DNA from 2 places in the Fictibacillus arsenicus genome. Region 2 is predicted to be linked to the other one. Evidence: a T-box and tRNA genes for the amino acid it is inferred to sense, from the RefSeq annotation. Region 2 holds a T-box; the other holds one or more tRNA genes.
The links. A T-box is a leader RNA that pairs with one kind of tRNA and senses whether it is charged. The one in region 2 lies ahead of ABE41_RS13830 (valine--tRNA ligase), so its partner is inferred to be a tRNA-Val.

Region 1 (11,340 bases), 1.5 Mb from region 2:
CGTATATTAGATAATGATTCATGGCGTGCATGGAACTTGCCGCTATCCGGGAAAGTTATCGTTATCGATCCCGGTCATGGCGGTGCAGATGGCGGTGCCATTGGTGATGGTGAAGTGCTGGAAAAAGAAATCGCCTTAAACATCTCAGTTATGCTGCGAGATTATTTGCAGGAAGCGGGAGCGCTTGTTATCATGACCCGTGAAACAGACAAAGACTTGGCTGAAAAAGGAACAAGAAAACTTAGGCATCGGAAATGGGAAGATTTAAAAGAACGTAAAAGAATCATTAACGAAAATCATGCGGACTTATTTATCAGTATTCATTTAAATTCATTGCCTTCCTCCAGATGGAGAGGCGCTCAAGTTTTTTACCATCCTGGAAGAGAAGAGGGTGAAGCGGTATCGCTATTTATTCAAGATGAAATAAAGCGGAATCTTGAAAATACTAACCGATTCGCAAAATCAATTGAAGGGCTATACCTGCTCCGGTCAGCTGAAGTTCCAGGGGCACTAGTTGAAGTAGGATTCTTATCTAATCCAACAGAACGCGAATTGCTAAAGACGAAGTCGTACCAGCAAAAAGTGGCTGCTTCTATTTATCAAGGAATGCTCAGGTACTATACCAATGAAACACCTCCTAAAACTCCTTATGATTAAGGAGTTTTTTCTTTTTTAAGCTTCTGAAGCGGTTGATTTCCGCTCCAGGTGCTCGCTTTCCGCGGGGCGTGCGGTGAGCCCCCTAGGCTAATGGAGCCTGCCGAGGTATCACCTGTCCCGCTGATCCCGCCGTAGTCTCGCACCTTCCGCTTCAATCCAATGAGGTGTATTTATAAAACAACCTAGAAAACAGTAAAAGAGAGTAAAGAAAACCGCTTTCATGCTAGTAATGTAAGGTTGTGATATACTGAAAAAGAATTTTAGAGGTAAAGGATGTGTCTATGTGCTTACAGAAGAAAAAGTAATCGAGCTGTTAAGTTCTATTCAAGACCCTTATTTACATAAAAGCATGGTGGACTCCGGGAGTATTCGTGAGCTTAAAATAAAAGAAGGCTATGTTGGTTTAAAGATCGGCCTTGCGCATACAGGAACACCAGAACAAATGCAGCTGCAGCAGCAGATCGTACAAGTTCTTAAGAACGCTGGCGTCGAGTCAGTCGGTTTGCGCTTTGAAAAAAGAGATGATGTTCAGACAGATAGCCAGCCACAACAACAGCAGCAGACTGGAGCTACAACACTTCTGTCCGAAAACAGCAAGACTGAATTTATTGCGATCGCAAGCGGTAAAGGCGGAGTAGGGAAGTCAACGGTTTCCGTCAACTTAGCGGTAGCTCTTGCGAGATTAGGAAAAAAAGTCGGATTGATCGACGCAGACATTTATGGTTTCAGTGTACCGGATATGATGGGAATCACTGAGCGTCCTAAAGTAAAAGGTGATCGAATTTTCCCTGTTGAGCGTTTTGGAGTAAAAGTCATTTCCATGGCATTCTTTGTAGAAGATAACGCACCCGTTATCTGGCGCGGACCGATGCTTGGTAAAATGCTTATGAATTTCTTTAGCGAAGTAGAATGGGGAGATCTCGATTATGTTCTTCTCGACCTTCCTCCTGGAACAGGGGATGTTGCATTAGACGTTCATAAGATGCTTCCAAAATGTAAAGAAGTAATCGTAACAACACCTCATGCGACTGCAGCGTTTGTTGCAGCAAGAGCTGGAACGATGGCGATTAAGACGAATCATGAAGTTCTTGGGATTGTAGAAAACATGGCTTATTTCCAAAGCGAGTCCACTGGCGAAAAAGAGTATGTTTTTGGCAAAGATGGAGGAAAGCGATTAGCGGAAGAATTAAACGTTCCTTTGCTTGGGCAGATTCCATTAGGTCAGCCTGAAATAAAAGAAGATGATTTTGCGCCAAGTGTGTATGAGCAGACTCATCCAATCGGTGAGCATTATATCAATATGGCAAAGACCATAATTGAAAAAACAAAATAAAAAAAGCCTCTCTTGATTGAGAGGCTTTTATTGTGCTGATTGTTGTTCCTGCTCTTGCTGACCGCCGCCAGATGCTTCTTTTTCTTTTTTCGAAATGGACTGATCGATTTCATCATGTGCAACTTTTTTCAGCATTTCTTGAATCTGGGCCTGAACAATTGGGCTTTCAAATGTTTCAAGCATAACCTTTTTCATTTCTTTCCTTACTGGCTGTGTATCAACAAGTCCTAAAAGCTTTTGAGCCATTTGCGGATTCTGCATGATTTTCATCACTTCTGCCTGATATTGCGGATCTTTAATAAGATCCTTCATCAGCTTTTCGTGTTCTTTTCGCATACTTTTTGCAAAAGCTACAGAGAACTTAGGGTCTTTAAAAAGTGTCTGCCAGAACTTCTGTCCTTTTTCAGAAAGAAGCTGCTGTTCAATCGTCTGTTTTACTACTTCTTGATCAATCAGGATTTCCTGCTGAATTTCTTTATCGGATAATACTTCTTTTATTGCTTTTTTTCCTTCATCTGTTTTTAATAAGTCGACAAACATCTTCTTTGTCGTTTCATAATCAATCTGGGAACTTCCCTGGGCTTCATTTTGAGCACAGCCCGTAAGAGAGGCCATAATGATACAAAAGAGGAAAATGTATATTTTTTTCAACTGGTTTCCTCCTCCTTTCAAGTGGGCTATATATCATTAGGATTGATTTTTAAGACTTATTTATACTGGTTATTTAAAGGAAAACTGGCAATTTAAAAAAGACATTGGTACAATCGTAACGGAGCAAGTTAGAGGGGGAAAACAAGCGTGAAAATCAAAAGTTGGCTCTTTTTATTTATAACCACACTTTTAATCGGAATTGTGAGTGCCATCACTGTAGGACTCATATTAAAATTTCCTGAGAACAGCACCATGTTTGAGCTGTTATTATACATTTTTGGACTGATCGGCTTTGGAGCCCTTTTCAGTGTTTTTAGCCAGATGGGCTTCTTTGCTTATTTGACTGTTCACCGTTTTGGCTTAGGTATCTTTAAGAGTCACCGCTTATGGAATGGTGTGCAGCTTGTTCTTATCGCTGTAGTACTTTTTGATTTATTTTATTTAAGATATACGTCCTTTCATAAAGAAGGCGACAGTATTGTGAACTATATTGTTATACCACTGGCGATTTTAGTATATGGTTTGATTATTGCATACTTAAAAGTTAAGCAAACATCTAACGTAGCATTTATCCCAACGCTTTTCTTTATTACGGTTGTAACCATTCTAGAATGGGTGCCTGTGCTTAAAGAAAACAATGCTCTATCCCTTTGGATGGGATTTGTTCCATTAATGCTATGTAATACGTATCAAATTTTAATGCTGCACAGATTACTGCAGAAGAACAATCAAAAAAAGCCCATTGCATCTTAAATGCATGGGCTTTTTGCTTTTTATCAGTTAACTTCTTTGCTGCTTGCTTCTGTATTGGCGATCATCTCACTGACGCTTACCAGTTTAAAACCGTCGCCTTTTAATTTATCAATAATTTGAGGAAGTGCTTTATGTGTCTGCTTAACGGAATCAGATGCATGAAGCAAAATGATATCTCCTGCTTTAGTGCCGTCAGTTGCTGAAGTAACAATCTTGTTTACACCTGGGTTTTTCCAGTCCTTCGTATCAATGCTCCAATGAACAACGGTATGATTCAAGTCCTCAGAAATATTAAGAACACGCTCATCGAAATTCCCATTCGGCGGACGAAGAAGAGAAGTCATTTTGCCGGAAACCTTTTTGATCTTTTCTTGAGCTAAAAGAATATCTCTTTTGATCTGTTTATCTTCCCACTCGGTATAGCTTTTATATTGATAACCGAGACTCGCGACCTCATGACCATCTTTCACGATTCGTTCAACAATATCAGGATGTCGTTCAGCCCAAGCAGCTGATAAGAAGAAGGTGCAATTCTTTACGCCTTTTTCTTTTAAAATATCCAGGATCGGTGTGACCCGTTTGTCACCCCAGCTGATGTCAAAGGTCAAGGAAACTTTATTACCCTGATCTTCCCCTTTGTATATTGCCCGAGGACCGTCTTTTGATGAGAAGACGGATAGCTGCTGCTGTCCCACGAAAGCGAGGGAGGCAGCAAAAAATGCTGCAAACACAACAACCATGTATTGTTTTACTTTTTTACCGTTTATGACAAAGAAAAATTTCATTTACACTTTACCCCCTTGTCCATACTTCCTTACAGAATATTTATGACTCTCTGGACAAGATATGACGGATATTTAAGAAAAACCCAAAAATAATAACAGAGCTTTTTCGTGGCAATAATGATAAAAGAAAATGCTAAGCGGGGTGTTTTGTTTTGATAGGAATGCTGTTGAATCATCAGGAACTTAATGAATTCGAATATGTGCTAAAAAAAGAAATGGAAGAACTGATGTATGATCTAGAAGATCAAAAAATTGATGGAATCGTAAAATCAGTTCTTGAAGAAAGGTATCAAATCATTTATCGTTTATTTTGCCGGTTTGCAAAACCAGCCGATTGCAGAAGGTACTTAAGATCAAAACAAAGAAATTGATTTTTTTCCTGAAAAACTGTTGACCATTACATAAACATGGTGGTATATTATTTCTTGTCGCTTTTACAGCGGCGTTATAAACAAATTAAGATTCACTAAAAAAAGCGGTTGACATCAGCTGTTAAACGGTGGTATCTTATAAAAGTCGCCAAAACGAGCGGCAAGCTTTAAATAAACAAGTTCTTTGAAAACTGAACAAAAGCAAAGGTAAGGAATTAAGAATTAATTCCGTCAGTAACAAATTAGAGCAAGTCAAACACTTTTATGGAGAGTTTGATCCTGGCTCAGGATGAACGCTGGCGGCGTGCCTAATACATGCAAGTCGAGCGAATGAAGAGGAGCTTGCTCCTCTGATTTAGCGGCGGACGGGTGAGTAACACGTGGGTAATCTGCCTGTAAGACGGGGATAACTCCGGGAAACCGGGGCTAATACCGGATAATAAGAAGAAACGCATGTTTCTTTTTTGAAAGTCGGTTTCGGCTGACACTTACAGATGAGCCCGCGGCGCATTAGCTAGTTGGTGAGGTAACGGCTCACCAAGGCGACGATGCGTAGCCGACCTGAGAGGGTGATCGGCCACACTGGGACTGAGACACGGCCCAGACTCCTACGGGAGGCAGCAGTAGGGAATCTTCGGCAATGGGCGAAAGCCTGACCGAGCAACGCCGCGTGAGCGATGAAGGCCTTCGGGTCGTAAAGCTCTGTTGTTAGAGAAGAACAAGTACGAGAGTAACTGCTCGTACCTTGACGGTACCTAACCAGAAAGCCACGGCTAACTACGTGCCAGCAGCCGCGGTAATACGTAGGTGGCAAGCGTTATCCGGAATTATTGGGCGTAAAGCGCGCGCAGGCGGTCTCTTAAGTCTGATGTGAAAGCCCACGGCTCAACCGTGGAGGGTCATTGGAAACTGGGAGACTTGAGTGCAGGAGAGAAAAGTGGAATTCCACGTGTAGCGGTGAAATGCGTAGAGATGTGGAGGAACACCAGTGGCGAAGGCGGCTTTTTGGCCTGTAACTGACGCTGAGGCGCGAAAGCGTGGGGAGCAAACAGGATTAGATACCCTGGTAGTCCACGCCGTAAACGATGAGTGCTAGGTGTTGGGGGGTTCCACCCTCAGTGCTGAAGTTAACACATTAAGCACTCCGCCTGGGGAGTACGACCGCAAGGTTGAAACTCAAAGGAATTGACGGGGGCCCGCACAAGCAGTGGAGCATGTGGTTTAATTCGAAGCAACGCGAAGAACCTTACCAGGTCTTGACATCCTCTGATCACTCTAGAGATAGAGCTTTCCCCTTCGGGGGACAGAGTGACAGGTGGTGCATGGTTGTCGTCAGCTCGTGTCGTGAGATGTTGGGTTAAGTCCCGCAACGAGCGCAACCCTTGACCTTAGTTGCCAGCATTCAGTTGGGCACTCTAAGGTGACTGCCGGTGACAAACCGGAGGAAGGTGGGGATGACGTCAAATCATCATGCCCCTTATGACCTGGGCTACACACGTGCTACAATGGATGGTACAAAGGGTTGCGAAGCCGCGAGGCCAAGCCAATCCCAAAAAGCCATTCTCAGTTCGGATTGTAGGCTGCAACTCGCCTACATGAAGCCGGAATTGCTAGTAATCGCGGATCAGCATGCCGCGGTGAATACGTTCCCGGGCCTTGTACACACCGCCCGTCACACCACGAGAGTTTGTAACACCCGAAGTCGGTGGGGTAACCCTTTTGGGAGCCAGCCGCCGAAGGTGGGACAGATGATTGGGGTGAAGTCGTAACAAGGTAGCCGTATCGGAAGGTGCGGCTGGATCACCTCCTTTCTATGGAGATTATGAAACAGCTTCGACTGTTTCGTAAGTACACCTTTTGCCTTTTGTTCAGTTTTGAGAGAACTCTCTCTCAACTAAATAACACTTTTCTAAGATTTTTTATGAAAGGGTTATTTTATATGTTCTTTGAAAACTAGATATCGACATCCAAACAAAGTAATGCAAGGCAGATAGATTATTTATCTGCGCCAAAGCAAGAATCTTTGATGTGTAAACATCATATAAGGTTAAGCTAGAAAGGGCGCACGGTGGATGCCTTGGCACTAGGAGCCGAAGAAGGACGGGACGAACACCGATATGCCTCGGGGAGCTGTAAGTAAGCACTGATCCGGGGATTTCCGAATGGGGGAACCCACCATCCGTAATGGGATGGTATCCATATCTGAATACATAGGGTATGAGAAGGCAGACCCGGGGAACTGAAACATCTAAGTACCCGGAGGAAGAGAAAGCAAATGCGATTTCCTGAGTAGCGGCGAGCGAAACGGAAACAGCCCAAACCAGAGGGCTTGCCCTCTGGGGTTGTAGGACACTCTACATGGAGTTACAAAGGAACGAAGTAGGTGAAGCGGTCTGGAAAGGCCTGCCAAAGAAGGTAACAGCCCTGTAGCTGAAACTTCGTTCCCTCCTGAGTGGATCCTGAGTACGGCGGGACACGTGAAACCCCGTCGGAATCCGGGAGGACCATCTCCCAAGGCTAAATACTCCCTAGTGACCGATAGTGAACCAGTACCGTGAGGGAAAGGGGAAAAGCACCCCGGAAGGGGAGTGAAAGAGATCCTGAAACCGTGTGCCTACAAGTAGTCGGAGCCCATTAACGGGTGACGGCGTGCCTTTTGTAGAATGAACCGGCGAGTTACGATCCCGTGCAAGGTTAAGTTGAATAGACGGAGCCGCAGCGAAAGCGAGTCTGAATAGGGCGACATAGTACGTGGTCGTAGACCCGAAACCGTGTGATCTACCCATGTCCAGGGTGAAGTTCAGGTAACACTGAATGGAGGCCCGAACCCACGCACGTTGAAAAGTGCGGGGATGAGGTGTGGGTAGGGGTGAAATGCCAATCGAACACGGAGATAGCTGGTTCTCCCCGAAATAGCTTTAGGGCTAGCCTCGCGGCAAGATTCCTGGAGGTGGAGATAGCTGGTTCTCCCCGAAATAGCTTTAGGGCTAGCCTCGCGGCAAGATTCCTGGAGGTAGAGCACTGATTGGACTAGGGGCCCCCACAGGGTTACCGAATTCAGTCAAACTCCGAATGCCAGAGAATTATCCGCGGGAGTCAGACTGCGAGTGATAAGATCCGTAGTCAAAAGGGAAACAGCCCAGACCATCAGCTAAGGTCCCAAAGTATACGTTAAGTGGCAAAGGATGTGGAGTTGCCCAGACAACCAGGATGTTGGCTTAGAAGCAGCCACCATTTAAAGAGTGCGTAATAGCTCACTGGTCGAGTGACTCTGCGCCGAAAATGTAACGGGGCTAAACGTATCACCGAAGCTATGGCTTGTACCTTTAGGTACAGGGGTAGGGGAGCGTTCGAAGTGCAGTGAAGTCAGACCGGAAGGACTGGTGGAGCGCTTTGAAGTGAGAATGCCGGTATGAGTAGCGAAAGACAAGTGAGAATCTTGTCCATCGAAAGCCTAAGGTTTCCTGAGGAAGGCTCGTCCGCTCAGGGTTAGTCGGGGCCTAAGCCGAGGCTGAAAAGCGTAGGCGATGGATAACAGGTTGATATTCCTGTACCACCTCCTTTCCGTTTGAACAATGGGGGGACGCAGTAAGGTAGGGTGAGCGCACTGATGGAATAGTGCGTCTAAGCAGTTAGGCTGTTGGATAGGCAAATCCGTCCAACGTGAAGGCTGAGCTGTGATGGCGAGGGAAATTTTAGTACCGAAGTCCCTGATCCTACACTGCCAAGAAAAGCCTCTAGTGAGGAAAGAGGTGCCCGTACCGCAAACCGACACAGGTAGGCGAGGAGAGAATCCTAAGATGATCGGGAGAACTCTCGTTAAGGAACTCGGCAAAATGACCCCGTAACTTCGGGAGAAGGGGTGCTCTGATAGGGTTTATCGCCCGAGAGAGCCGCAGTGAATAGATCCAAGCGACTGTTTAGCAAAAACACAGGTCTCTGCGAAACCGCAAGGTGAAGTATAGGGGCTGACACCTGCCCGGTGCTGGAAGGTTAAGAGGAGGGGTTATCCCTTACGGGAGAAGCTCTGAATTGAAGCCCCAGTAAACGGCGGCCGTAACTATAACGGTCCTAAGGTAGCGAAATTCCTTGTCGGGTAAGTTCCGACCCGCACGAAAGGTGTAACGACTTGGATACTGTCTCAACGAGAGACCCGGTGAAATTATAGTACCTGTGAAGATGCAGGTTACCCGCGACAGGACGGAAAGACCCCATGGAGCTTTACTGCAGCTTGATATTGGATTTTGGTACAGCTTGTACAGGATAGGTAGGAGCCTGAGAAGCCGGAGCGCCAGCTTCGGTGGAGGCGTCGGTGGGATACTACCCTGGCTGTATTGAAATTCTAACCTTGAACCGTGATCCGGTTCGGAGACAGTGTCAGGCGGGCAGTTTGACTGGGGCGGTCGCCTCCTAAACAGTAACGGAGGCGCCCAAAGGTTCCCTCAGAATGGTTGGAAATCATTCGCAGAGTGTAAAGGCACAAGGGAGCTTGACTGCGAGACCTACAAGTCGAGCAGGGACGAAAGTCGGGCTTAGTGATCCGGTGGTTCCGCATGGAAGGGCCATCGCTCAACGGATAAAAGCTACCCTGGGGATAACAGGCTTATCTCCCCCAAGAGTCCACATCGACGGGGAGGTTTGGCACCTCGATGTCGGCTCATCGCATCCTGGGGCTGAAGTAGGTCCCAAGGGTTGGGCTGTTCGCCCATTAAAGCGGTACGCGAGCTGGGTTCAGAACGTCGTGAGACAGTTCGGTCCCTATCCGTCGCGGGCGCAGGAAATTTGAGAGGAGCTGTCCTTAGTACGAGAGGACCGGGATGGACACACCGCTGGTGTACCAGTTGTTCCGCCAGGGGCATAGCTGGGTAGCTACGTGTGGACGGGATAAGTGCTGAAAGCATCTAAGCATGAAGCCCCCCTCAAGATGAGATTTCCCATCACGTTAAGTGAGTAAGACCCCTTAGAGATGATGAGGTTGATAGGTCTGGTGTGGAAGCGTGGTGACACGTGGAGCTGACAGATACTAATCGGTCGAGGGCTTATCCTTAATATTGCATGAATCGTTTGGAAACGTCGTATCTAGTTTTGAGAGAACATAATATGATGAAAATCATTAAAAAATCTCTTGCAAAATGTATGGAAATATAATAAAATTTATCTTGTCCCAACAGGATATATGATTTTGAGAGTACTAGGTCCAGTGATGATGGCGAAGAGGTCACACCCGTTCCCATACCGAACACGGAAGTTAAGCTCTTCAGCGCCGATGGTAGTTGGGGGTCTCCCCCTGTTAGAGTAGGACGTCGCTGGGCTTTATCTCAAAATACGTAAATTATATTATTCCACAGTAGCTCAGTGGTAGAGCTATCGGCTGTTAACCGATCGGTCGCAGGTTCGAGTCCTGCCTGTGGAGCCATTACTTTTTGCTTCCATAGCTCAGCAGGTAGAGTGCTTCCATGGTAAGGAAGAGGTCACCGGTTCGAGCCCGGTTGGAAGCTCCATATCATAAAAATAATATGGCCCGTTGGTCAAGCGGTTAAGACACCGCCCTTTCACGGCGGTAACACGGGTTCGAATCCCGTACGGGTCACCAACTTTTCTTTAACTGAACATAACTTTTGGAGGATTAGCTCAGCTGGGAGAGCACCTGCCTTACAAGCAGGGGGTCGGCGGTTCGAACCCGTCATCCTCCACCATTTATGCCGGTTTAGCTCAATTGGTAGAGCAACTGACTTGTAATCAGTAGGTTGGGGGTTCAAGTCCTCTAGCCGGCACCACAATTTTATTTTTATCGAACTAAAAATAAAATTGCTGTTACGAGGAATAGTCTTCATGCAACTGCTTTTAGACGCAGTAACATGTCTAGATCGATTCTTTTTTTATGTGGAGGGGTAGCGAAGTGGCTAAACGCGGCGGACTGTAAATCCGCTCCCTCCGGGTTCGGCGGTTCGAATCCGTCCCCCTCCACCATCTTTGTATAAGATTTAGAAAGACAGACAATACTGCTTTTAGATAATGCGGGTGTAGTTTAATGGTAAAACAAGAGCCTTCCAAGCTCTGGTCGTGAGTTCGATTCTCATCACCCGCTCCATTTATTCCGGGGCTTTAGCTCAGCTGGGAGAGCGCCTGCCTTGCACGCAGGAGGTCAGCGGTTCGATCCCGCTAAGCTCCACCATATACATAACAATTGATATCAGGCGATGGCCTGATTTTTTTTTATTTTTAAAGGCTGTTTTCGTAAACATTATTGCTTTTGAAAGTTGTAATATCCGCTGCAGCGGCTCGCTTTCCGCAGGGCGTGCGGTGAGCACCCTCTGTACTGCGTACAATGAGTGGGCTCATCTGCCCCGCTCATCCTGCAGGACAAGGAAGGCTCCGGCAGCGATATATCGCACGAAGAAAAAGTGATTTTCATTTTCGATGAGTCTCGCCCTTCCGCTCCAATTTAACTATTCAATGAAGAACTTTTGAAAATCGCTCAGTAGCAGCAATCTTTTAGAAATGCGCCTATTTAAAAAAGGTTAGAAGAAGGCTAGAAGATGGACTTATCCATCTTCTATTTCATTTTAATTGAAAAGCCTATAAGCGAAATTACGGCTTGGAAAAGTTAAATTATAGTCTATAAAATGTAATTACAGCTTAGAAAATAAAATTACAGTCTATAAACCATAATTACGGGTTAGAAAATAAAATGAAGACATTCCGCTGCAAGCATTTCCTTCTCCAATAAAAAAAGAACCCCATCTATTTTCCATTCTATTTCTTATAAATATGTATCCAAGCATCGAAA
Region 2 (11,340 bases):
TCTTACCACTCTGGATACCGGCAAACCTACAACACTAAAATAATCACCATGAATTTTTTCTACGAGTAAAGAACCTGAACCTTGAATGCCATAGCTTCCTGCTTTGTCAAAAGGCTCACCAGTGCTGATGTACCAGCAAATCGTTTCTTCGCTAAGCGGATAAAATGTCACACTTGTCTTTACTGAAAATAAACGTTTCTTTTCTTGATCCATAATACAAACACCAGTGTAAACATCATGTGTCTGACCAGACAGCATCCTGAGCGTTTCGACAGCTTCTTTTTCATTTTGAGGTTTCCCAAGCCGTTTGTTTCCATAAGCAACAATTGTATCAGCACCTAAAATAACATCATTTGGTTTATATGTAAGAACATCTGATGCTTTTTGTTCTGCAAGTGATTGTACCAATTGACTTGGAGTAAGATTGGGATCCATTTTTTCTTCAAGTGTACTAGGATATGTTTCAAATGGAAGAAGCGTTAATGACAGAAGTTCATATCTTCGAGGTGAAGAAGAGGCTAAAATGAGGTGTTTCATGTAATCACCTTTCAATTCGTTCATTGATGTTAAATTTACACAGTTTTACAATAACAAACTTGTAAAAAAAAGACAAACGACGCCAAAAACTTACTTCTATTAGTTTTTCGGCATTTTCGCCTTTTTTATGTGGGCAAATGGAAACATTCATAGACGATTTTTGACAAATTTCTCGAAAGTGCTTAAAAAGGCAGACTCGGCAGTTGCATTTATAGAATTCAAGACATCCATGATAGGAAAACAGACAGACTAAGCCGTTGATTTCCGCTCCAGAGTGCTCTCTTTCCGCGGGGCGTGCGGTGAGCCATGGTGAAAGATTTAAAATGCTGCTCCTGTGTCTACAAGAAAAACAACAGCGAAGCGAGCTTCCTCGTCGCATGCCTTGCGAGAAGAATACTCAGGTAGCTGGCACGCTAATCCCGCAGGAGTCTCGCACCTTACGCTTCAATCAACTAGTCAAAGAAGCCTTTCACAAAACCTTCAAAAACAAAAAAATTATATAGTAGTGCTTTGTTTACAAGAAAAGTACAGATAGAAAAGCAGAGAAAGGGGAGGCTTCTCTGCTTTTCTTAAAAGGTTTTTCTATTTTAATGTCTGAAGCAATTGTTTATAAGATTGAAGACTGTCCATAGCCTTTTGCTGAAATGCCCAGTTAAGTTCACCTTTCTTTGTATCTTTCAAAGCTAGAAAAGCACCTTCTAGCTGTTTTTCGAAGACTGATGCAGCATTAGCTGTTTCGTCCTTCCAGTTTTTCTTTTGTTTCTGTCCGTATTGTTTCCATTTATTAAAATCACTTAAAGTTTGATCAAGTCCAGATTCCTTTGTGCCAGGCATTTGTGAAAGGGTTAATACATTTTGCAGAAGAATCTGGCCATTAGTGAAATATGTTTCGTCTAAATTGCTCGGTGTTTTTAGGTCGTCGAATGAGAAAGACAGTGTTTTAACGAGTGGTTTTTCCATTTCCTTTTGATAGCTTTCACCATAGCTTTCTAGTTGGTGTTTTTCATTTGCTATCCCTACAATTACGGCAGATTTTTCATCACCAGCGGAGATGATTACTGCGGAAAATCCTTTATCTTCAATGGATTTTACAACGTCTTCAGCTCTTTCTTTTGTTGAAAATACGCCAGCCTGCAGGGCTGAAAATTCTAGGTTTATAGGAGGCAATGAAACAAGTTTTTTTCCAGATGGAGACTTTTCTTTTTGAACCGGAGCAGTTTCAGGTTTTAGATTTCCAGCTTCTGTGATATCTGTTGAAAATACCATCAAAACCATGATTCCTAAAACGGTTCCAGTTACTATTGCTGCCATAACTGCTGCTAAGATCTGCTTCGGCAATGATTTGCCTTTTTGAGGAAGATAAAAGCCTGTCCTTCTTTTAGAAAACAAATTCATTTTCTTTCTTTTAAATGATATTTCATTTTTCTTTAAAGGTTCTGCAAGCACCATGAAATTATCTCTATCTAATACTTCAATAGCTGCTGCTATTTCATTGCTTGATTTCTCTTGCTCTTTGTTGGATTCACTTTCACTATATCGTTTTTCCTTACCATTTATTAATATCGAAATCTCCTGTTTCAAGTCCATCCGCTCCTCTCTAGCATCTACTAAATCATATGCAAATTGTTATTTAATAGAACTGAAAAAGCAGATTCAAATTCAAAATTAAAGTCGGTTTTCGTAAAGTAGGTTGCTTTAGAATGAGGTTGATTTCCGTTGCAGGGCTTGCTTTCCGCAGGGTGTGCGGTAAGCCCATTCATCGCAATGCGACTTTGAATGGTCTCACCTGTCCCACTCATCCTGCAGGACAAGGAAGGCTCCGGCAGCTTAACACGCACGAAGAAAATGTGAAGTTCATTTTCGAGGAGTCTCGCCCTTCCACTTCAATTAACTTTTCAATGAAGGACTGATAAAAAATCTTACTATAGCAACAATCTTTAAAAAAATGCCAAATTAAAAGACCCCAGATGAATTCCTGAGGTCTTTCGGGACTATCCTATATAAGCTGCCACTTTATTGCGGCCTTGTTGTTTTGCACCTGTATACATTGCTCTGTCGGCATTTCTTACTAGTGTTAATGGGTCTTCTCCTTGATGAGGAGCAGTAGCTACCCCAATACTCGCAGTTATGTATATCTTATGTTTACACTTATCGGTTAAATCATTGTGTATTTCAAATCCGTTGTCCGAAATTACAGAACGAAGCTCTTCAGCTATTTCTAAACATTCTTTCCCGCCAGATTCAGGCAGAAGAATAATAAATTCTTCCCCGCCATATCGGGCTACTGTCCCGCGTTCTCCAATAAAATCCTCCAGCCTTCTAGCAAGCATTATGAGTACATCATTGCCGCTTTGATGACCGTAAGAATCATTTACTGCTTTGAAATGATCGATATCTAGCAATATAACAGAGAATTGTTTTCTGAAATATTCGTAGTTGTTATACATACTAGCCAGAAGATCCTCAAAGTACCTGTAATTATATAGACCAGTTAATGGACACTGCTCACTTTTGAGCTTTGTGGATTCATAGTTTCTAGCATTATCAATGGCAACCGCTAAATAGTTTGCTAAAATCTCTAAAATAATCAGATGGTGCTTTTGGTATGCATGTTTCTTCTTAGAAGCAAAAGTAATAATTCCGACGATTTTTTGATTTCGAATCATAGGAACGGCTACTACAGATTCTGCTTTACCCTGAAAGAAAGTTTCAGATATTTCCCGCCACGCTTTCAACTTGCAGTACCTGATACTTTTTCCGGTAGACCATACTTTTCCGCTGATCGCTTCATGCTTTTTAATAGGAACAGAAGCCAGAATGCCTTCTTCACTTTCATACTTTCTAATGATTTTTAAATGTTCACCAGCATCTGCGTCATATATAAAGGCAAAATCAACAAACATAAATGCAATGAGTTTTTCAATAAAAACATCTAAAATATGATTTACTTTTAAATGCTCCGAAAGCTGCTGACCAATCTCGCTCGCTTTTTGCAAGGAAACATTTATCTGTTCGCTAGAATGATAGAGTTTAATAATGATTGAAAGTGATATAAACGGAAGCCCTACATAAAAAATAGCAGGCTGCCCTAATTGGGAATATAGAACGTACAGCATTAGTCCAACTGGTATAGCAAGAACTTCTGAAACTAGATCCCATAACGCATCCCATTCAATAAAACGACTGGATTCCTCATAAAGAACAGTAATAATGAAGTACAATCCGACATGATTCAGTACTAACCCTGTTAAAACATACCCAAAAACAGGTATTAAATTAATCGGTTCATTTAAATCAAATGCACCTGTTACTCCACCGAGCTGATAAAAAACACTCGCCTCACAAATAATGAGCCAGGAAAACATAAGGGTATTAGCCATATATCTGTAATACTCTTTGAAAACATTAACTTTAAGCGAAAAAAACATGGCCATTACAGATAGCAGCGTCATAGATAAAGCAACTGTTAAACCATAGTATAAAAAGACAGCTAAATTTATACCCGACATAAAAGAAATATTCGTATTAAGAACCTTAATAGGAAACAAAGAAACGATAATCGCTAAAAGCGAAATAATACCCAAGTCGATTAAATTTAAATCCGGCTGGTTATTTGTCATTTGCACGGCAGTCCACAACGCCAGAGGGAATAAAATCAGCCATGCCACTACTAGATATTTGCGTTTTCTCATATTATTCATCTGTGAACTCACGGCTTCCCCCCCTATTAATGTTCTATATACACATCTATTTTACTAGTACATTTATCTTATCTTTTTATTTTATCAAAAGTTCAAAAAATTACAATAAATGTTATTCCATATTTTGAAAACTTTTTCTAACTTCTGAAATAAAGTAAAGAGATCCAGTGATGACAAGGACATCCTCTTCTTTTAATTTTTTCATTGCCTCTTTTAAAGCATCCTTCCAGGAAGAGATGGCACACGACTTTTGAAAAGGGCTTTCAGCTAATAACTGCTCTGCTGATGCTGCTCTTGGAAAGTCAAAGGTAGTGAAATATGCCTCATCTATAATATTCTCTAGCTCTTTCATCATGTTTTTATAAGCTTTATCATGCAATGCGGCAAACAGCAAATAAACCTTTCTGCCCTTATAATGATTTTCTATCGTTAGTCTCAGTGCTTGGATTCCTTGATGATTATGAGCGCCATCAATGATTATATCGGGTGATGATGAAACTTTTTCAAACCTGCCCGCCCAATTTGCACGAAATAATCCGGTTTTAATTTTTTCTGGATCAATTCTGTAAAAACCCTTTCTTGTCAAATATTCAACGGCAGCCAGAGCAAGTCCGGCATTTTTTACTTGATGGATGCCTTTCATCGATAATTCTGCTGAAATATTTGAATTTTCAAGCCCTGTGTATAAAAACTCTTCTCCATTGTCGGAACTCTTCTTATGCAAAACAGAAAAATCCCTGCCAAGAATATAAGTGTCGGAATGTACTGTATTAGCCTTCTTCTCTATCACATTTAAAGCTTCAATCTGTTCAACAGTTGTGATTACCGAAACCTCTTTTTTTATGATCCCAGCTTTTTGAAATGCAATTTCTTCAATGGTGTCCCCTAAAATTCCCATATGGTCATATCCAATATTTGAAATCAGACTTAATATTGGTGAAATTACATTTGTTGAATCATATAAACCGCCTAATCCTGTTTCATAAATAACGATATCCGGCTGCTTTTTTGCAAAATATAGCAATGAAATGACAGTGATCACTTCAAACTCTGTCGGACTGCCTAAAGAAGTTTCAGTCAGTTCATCAACCAACGGTTTTAGCAATTTTGCATATTCCAGCAATTCATCGTTTTTAATAGGTTCTTTATTAATTGAAACTCTTTCATTAAAAGTAATGAGATATGGAGAAGTAAAGGTTCCAACATTGTAGCCAGCTTCATTAAAAATACTCCGTAAATACTCAACAGTAGATCCTTTTCCGTTTGTTCCGGCAATATGTATACATTTAATTTTTTTCTCCGGGTTCCCTGTTCTTTGCAGCAGCCATTCCACTCTCTTCAATCCTGGCTTTATACCAAACTTCAATAAACCATGTATCCATGTTAATGTTTCATTATAGGAATTCAAACTTAAGCCCGCCTTTCATAACGTAAAAGAAGGCGAATCCTGCATAAAAGGATCCGCCTCATAATCGTAAACTGTTAGCTTTGAAGCTCTTTTATACGTGCTTGAACGTTATCATATTTTTCCTGATAATCACTTTCTTTTGCACGCTCTTCAGCAATAACCTTTTCAGGTGCTTTTTTCATAAAACCTTCGTTGCTTAATTTTTTCTGTACACGTTCTACTTCTTTCGCATATTTTTCCGCTTCTTTTTCAAGACGCTTGATCTCTTCTTCAATATTCAGCAATCCTTCAAGAGGAAGATACATTTCAAGCCCAGTTAAAACGGTGCTCATGCTCTTTTCTGGTGCTGAGATTTCATCAGAAATCAAAAGTTCGCTCGGGTTGCAAAAACGTACTAAATAGTTGCGGTTTGTTTCCAGAGCTTTTAAAATCTCTTTATTTTTCGGCTTGATTTGGAGTTCGATCGGCTTGCTCGGTGCAACGTTCATTTCTGAGCGGATGTTACGAACAGAGCGGATCACTTCAGTTACAAGAGCAAATTCATTTGCAGCTTCTGGGAAATGAAGGTCATCTCGTTTTACCGGCCAAGAGGCAACAGTGATAGATTCACCTTCGTGAGGCAGATGCTGCCAGATTTCTTCTGTAATAAACGGCATGAACGGGTGAAGCAATCGAAGTGTCTGGTCCAGTACATAAGCCAAAACAGAACGAGTTGTTTTCTTAGCTTCTTCATCTTCTCCATAAAGCGGCAGTTTTGCCATCTCGATATACCAGTCACAAAAATCATCCCAGATGAAGTTATAAAGAAGACGTCCAACTTCTCCAAATTCATAGGCATCAATCAGTCTTGTAATGTCTTCTGACGTTTCGTTAAGACGAGTCAGGATCCATTGGTCAGCAAGTGACTTTTTGCCGCTCAAATCAATCTCATCGTATTGCAAGCCATCCATATTCATAAGTGCAAAACGGGATGCGTTCCAAATTTTATTAGCAAAGTTCCAAGTAGACTCCACTTTTTCCCAATAGAATCGGAGGTCGTTTCCAGGAGAGCTTCCGGTAGTTAAGAAGAATCTTAGTGCATCCGCACCGTATTTCTCGATAACATCCATCGGATCTACACCGTTTCCAAGTGACTTACTCATCTTACGCCCTTCAGAATCTCGAACAAGTCCGTGAATCAATACATCATTAAATGGCTTTTGATCAGTGAACTCAAGCGATTGGAAAATCATTCTTGATACCCAGAATGAAATAATATCATATCCTGTTACAAGCACATTTCCAGGGAAGTAGCGTTTTAAATCAGCAGATTCTTCATCCGGCCATCCCATTGTTGAAAAAGGCCAAAGAGCTGACGAGAACCACGTATCAAGGACATCTGTATCCTGCTCCCAATTTTCAGGATCATTAGGTTCTGTTTTTCCAACGTAGATTTCACCTGTTTCTTTATGGAACCAAGCTGGAATACGGTGTCCCCACCATAGCTGGCGTGAAATACACCAGTCACGGATGTTTTCAATCCAGCGCAAATACGTGTTTTCAAAACGGTCTGGAACGAAATTGACTTTGTCTTCGCTGCTTTGAAGCTTGATTGCTTCTTCTGCAAGTGGCTTCATTTTTACGAACCATTGAGTAGATAGGTAAGGTTCTACTACAGCACCGCTTCTCTCAGAGTGCCCCACCGAATGCATGTGTTCTTCAATTTTAAATAGAACTCCTTGATCTTGGAGGTCTTTTACAATTTGTTTTCGGCACTCAAAACGATCAAGCCCTTGATATTTCCCGGCATTTTCGTTCATCTTTCCGCCTTCATCCATTACCAAGATACGTTCAAGGTTATGTCTGTTTCCGATCTCAAAGTCGTTAGGGTCATGAGCAGGTGTGATTTTTACAGCCCCTGAACCAAATTCCATATCTACGTAGTCATCACCTACGATCTCAATCTCACGTCCAACAATTGGCAAGATTGCCTTTTTACCGATTAGATGCTGATAGCGCTCATCTTTCGGATGTACTGCGATAGCCGTATCTCCAAGCATTGTTTCTGGACGAGTAGTAGCTACTTCAATATATCCTGAACCATCTGCCAGCGGATATTTCATATGATAGAAAGCACCCTGAACATCCTGGTGAATAACTTCTATATCAGAAAGTGCTGTTTTTGTTTGAGGATCCCAGTTGATGATATACTCGCCGCGATAGATCAAACCTTTTTCGTAGAGCGTTACGAATACCTCTTTTACCGCTTCTGAAAGCCCTTCGTCTAATGTAAAGCGTTCACGGGAGTAATCTAATCCAAGACCAAGTTTTGCCCATTGCTGGCGGATAAAATGAGCATATTCCTCTTTCCATTCCCATGATTTCTCGAGAAACTTTTCACGCCCAAGATCATAGCGGGAAATTCCCTCTTCACGAAGCTTCCCTTCAACCTTAGCTTGAGTTGCAATGCCTGCGTGATCCATTCCAGGCAGCCATAAAACATCAAAGCCTTGCATGCGTTTTGTACGTGTAAGAATATCCTGCAGTGCAGTATCCCAAGCATGACCAAGGTGAAGTTTTCCGGTTACGTTCGGCGGCGGAATAACAATTGTATATGGCTCTTTCTCTTTGTCGCCTTTTGCTTCAAAGAATTTTCCTTTCAGCCAGAATTCATAACGGTTTTCTTCTGTAGCCTTCGGATCATACTTTGTCGGCATCGTAAGTTCTTTCTGTTCGTTCGTCATCATTTCTCCTCCTTTTATTTCTAAAGGCTCTTCTCTAAAAGATTTTTGCTTTTAACTTTTTTGTTGATTCTCTTCATTGACAAGGTTGATTGGAGTGCAAGGTGCGAGACTCCTCGAAAATGAACTTCACATTTTCTTCGTGCGATTTAAAGCTGCCGAAGCCTTCCTTGTCCTGCGGGATCAGCGTGCCAGCCACCTGAGTATCCTTCTCGCAAGGCATGCGACGAGGAAACTCTCTTCGTTAGGAGTTGCTTGTAGACGCAGGAGCACACATGCTTCATTGAGACTCCTAATGGTGCGAAGCGCAAAGGAAGCTCACCGCACGCCCCGCGGAAAGCGAGCATCCTGGAACGGAAATCAACCACTTCAAGGAGCAACAAAGTTTGCGAAAACAACCTTTCTAAAAAACAAAAAAAGCCCAATCGTCTTAAAGGACGAAAGGACTTTTCCGCGGTACCACCTTAATTTACGGCAAGTTCAAATTAACTTGCTGTACTCTTCATCGATAACGGATTTACCGTCTTCTTCTACTTCATTGTTCAAAGAAGATGCTCAAGGGCGACTTCCAACCAACTAGCCTTAAGGATTCTTTCAGCAGATGAATCCTCTCTCTAAAAGGTGTTGCATTTGTACTATTCCCTGTCTACGCACAATATAGAATCTGATTATATTTTATACAAGAGTGCTAATTTTAGTCAATAGGATAACCTTAACTTGTAAAAGTTATTCTATGCACAAAAATAAATTTGGTGAAGCCCGTCTTTCACGTCTTTAAACACGATGCATAAGTTATATAAAATGGGCGAATGGGGGGCTTCTTCTTGGCTCGGAGATATTTTAGGAAAGCCCGCTTTCCTGGCTGGCTTCTAACCGTTAAAAATGCAATCGGGCAATTAACAGTGCCGCTTATTATCTTTCAGCTGATCCGCACTTTATTATTTCCCTCAGCTGTAGATTTTTTCATTATTTTGATTCTCCTTGCATTGCATTTTGGTATTGCTTATGAAATATTTTAGGATCAAACTAAACTAAACAAGAAGATCACATATATGGTGCTATATGTGATCTTCTTCATTATTTATATGAATTTTATTTGGTGCATTTTCCTCTAGAGCTGGCGGAGGAGCTATCATAATAGCATCACAAAAATCGCGTATCTTTTTCATGGCTCTTATTCTGCTCTCAAGCCTGTGCACCAATTCGATTTGAGAATATTGAGTTCTTTTGCTGCAGTATAGATCAACTGTATTAAATACCGGTTCCGGATATGATAAATAGCTGATTAATAATCCTCGTTCTTCATTTAAAAGCGGTACATGTTTCTCATATAAATCCAATAATAACTTACCTTCTTCAATCACCCAGTCTCTCTGATGTGCAGCTCTCCGGAAATATAAAGCCAAATCTCTTACAGGAGTGTCCAGCACAGCTTTTTCAAAGTTCAGAAGATGGGCTTCCCCTGTAGGATTAAATATCAAATGATTACGGGAAACTTTTCCATGGCACAGGACACTTCTATATCGCTTTTCACGCTGACAAGTATCGTACCATTCTTTTAATCTTCTTTTGGCTTCTTCAGTCATTCTCATTATTTGATGAAAATGGCTTAAATACGTTAATTCAAAAGGTGACATATACGTTTTTTGTTCAGCTTCTTCCGTAAACCTTTCCATTTCAAACTGCCGGTTTTCCCACCTGTTCATTAAATATTGATAAGAATGTTCGACGACTTCATTTGAAAAGTCTTGTTCTTTGAGTGTCAGAGCATGCACTTTGCCGAGATGATCAAGCAGCACCTCATCCTTTGCTCTTTCATTTCTCTCATCTGATGCAAACCATGGCATGAGGTAATAGGTTTTTGGTCCAAGCTGAACAGTATAGTCACCAAATTTGGTCGGATACAATGGTACTACCTGATGGAAACCAATTTCTGAAAGCCTTTGAATAACATGTGTGAACCAGCTTCGTTCTTCCTCGTTCATCTCTGCTTCTTTAAGTGCAAAAGTTCCTCTTTTCGTTATGACCTTCTTTACTTTTCCGTGACGTTCAAGCTTTTCAGGAAACAGATCATAATGAAAAAGGACGGGCCCGTAATTTAGTGTTTCCTTTTCCGTTGTCATAGGGCCACCTTCCTTCTGTTTTCATCAAACCATTCAGTAACCGTTTTAAGGAAAGTCCGGTTTACATCCCAAATGGCTTCGTACATGTTCATGCCTTCAACCATCTTTTCTAAATTGGTGTTGTCTAATCGATTCAGACAATCAGTTAGTTCCCATGGTGTTGTAATTTCGGCTAACAATAGCAACCCATGATCACCTTGTAATGGGAAGATACGATCAATTTCAGTCAGAAGCATTTTTAATGACAAAGGTGAATTGTGTTCCAGCCATTCGAATAAGAAATTTCGTATCGGCTTGTAACTTTGTACCGGTTTAGAATCACCACCTTGGTAAAATAAAAAGTGAAAGATTCTTTTTCCATTCGCAATTCTTATTTCTTTTTCCAAGATTGGAACTTCGGTGTTTTGAACTTTTTTATTAAGCGCCTCAGCGAATAGAAGTCTCTTGTTTGCTTCAGCTATACTTGTATTTAAAATTTGGAAACTTCCATCAGTGTATTTTTGAGCTAATTCCAAACAATGGCTAAAATCAAATACAGGGTGTTCAACAGATTGATCATTTTTATAGTTTCCTTGTACAGAAACCTTTAACAACTGACCAATAAATTGTCCCCACCGCTCTACTTCTTCGCAGCCAAACAGAGTATCAGCATAGTCATGAAGGGTAATCCAGTGCTTGCCGTCAAATACCGCTGCGTCTCCATCTCTTGTTCGAATCATTCTGTCAGGTACGGCGCCAGAGCCTTTTGAAGACTCATCGCGCCATCTGACATGCCATTTTAACATCTCTTCATCTTTCCAATACCTTAATCGTTTCTCTCCAAAATCGGTCATGATAATATGAGGCTCCTG

Region 1: it encodes a tRNA-Val, which carries the amino acid that the T-box ahead of ABE41_RS13830 (valine--tRNA ligase) is inferred to sense. The anticodon was not compared.

Annotation. Positions count from the first base shown of each region.
Region 1 covers NZ_CP016761.1:141,057-152,396, forward strand. Annotated here, with positions in the region: gene cwlD (N-acetylmuramoyl-L-alanine amidase CwlD) at 1-657, shown strand, start outside; gene ABE41_RS00810 (Mrp/NBP35 family ATP-binding protein) at 941-1,990, shown strand; gene gerD (spore germination lipoprotein GerD) at 2,018-2,641, opposite strand; gene ABE41_RS00820 (KinB-signaling pathway activation protein) at 2,789-3,394, shown strand; gene pdaB (polysaccharide deacetylase family sporulation protein PdaB) at 3,418-4,179, opposite strand; gene ABE41_RS00830 (hypothetical protein) at 4,341-4,550, shown strand; rRNA gene ABE41_RS00835 (16S ribosomal RNA) at 4,812-6,361, shown strand; rRNA gene ABE41_RS00840 (23S ribosomal RNA) at 6,596-9,597, shown strand; rRNA gene rrf (5S ribosomal RNA) at 9,747-9,862, shown strand; tRNA gene ABE41_RS00850 (tRNA-Asn) at 9,892-9,966, shown strand; tRNA gene ABE41_RS00855 (tRNA-Thr) at 9,976-10,051, shown strand; tRNA gene ABE41_RS00860 (tRNA-Glu) at 10,069-10,143, shown strand; tRNA gene ABE41_RS00865 (tRNA-Val) at 10,171-10,246, shown strand; tRNA gene ABE41_RS00870 (tRNA-Thr) at 10,252-10,327, shown strand; tRNA gene ABE41_RS00875 (tRNA-Tyr) at 10,436-10,520, shown strand; tRNA gene ABE41_RS00880 (tRNA-Gly) at 10,568-10,641, shown strand; tRNA gene ABE41_RS00885 (tRNA-Ala) at 10,650-10,725, shown strand.
Region 2 covers NZ_CP016761.1:2,664,879-2,676,218, forward strand. Annotated here, with positions in the region: gene ABE41_RS13805 (Maf family protein) at 1-537, opposite strand, end outside; gene ABE41_RS13815 (SPOR domain-containing protein) at 1,120-2,118, opposite strand; gene ABE41_RS13820 (sensor domain-containing diguanylate cyclase) at 2,529-4,250, opposite strand; gene ABE41_RS13825 (bifunctional folylpolyglutamate synthase/dihydrofolate synthase) at 4,351-5,646, opposite strand; gene ABE41_RS13830 (valine--tRNA ligase) at 5,721-8,369, opposite strand; T-box leader at 8,797-9,024, opposite strand; gene ABE41_RS13840 (hypothetical protein) at 9,191-9,385, shown strand; gene ysxE (spore coat protein YsxE) at 9,425-10,489, opposite strand; gene ABE41_RS13850 (hypothetical protein) at 10,486-11,340, opposite strand, start outside.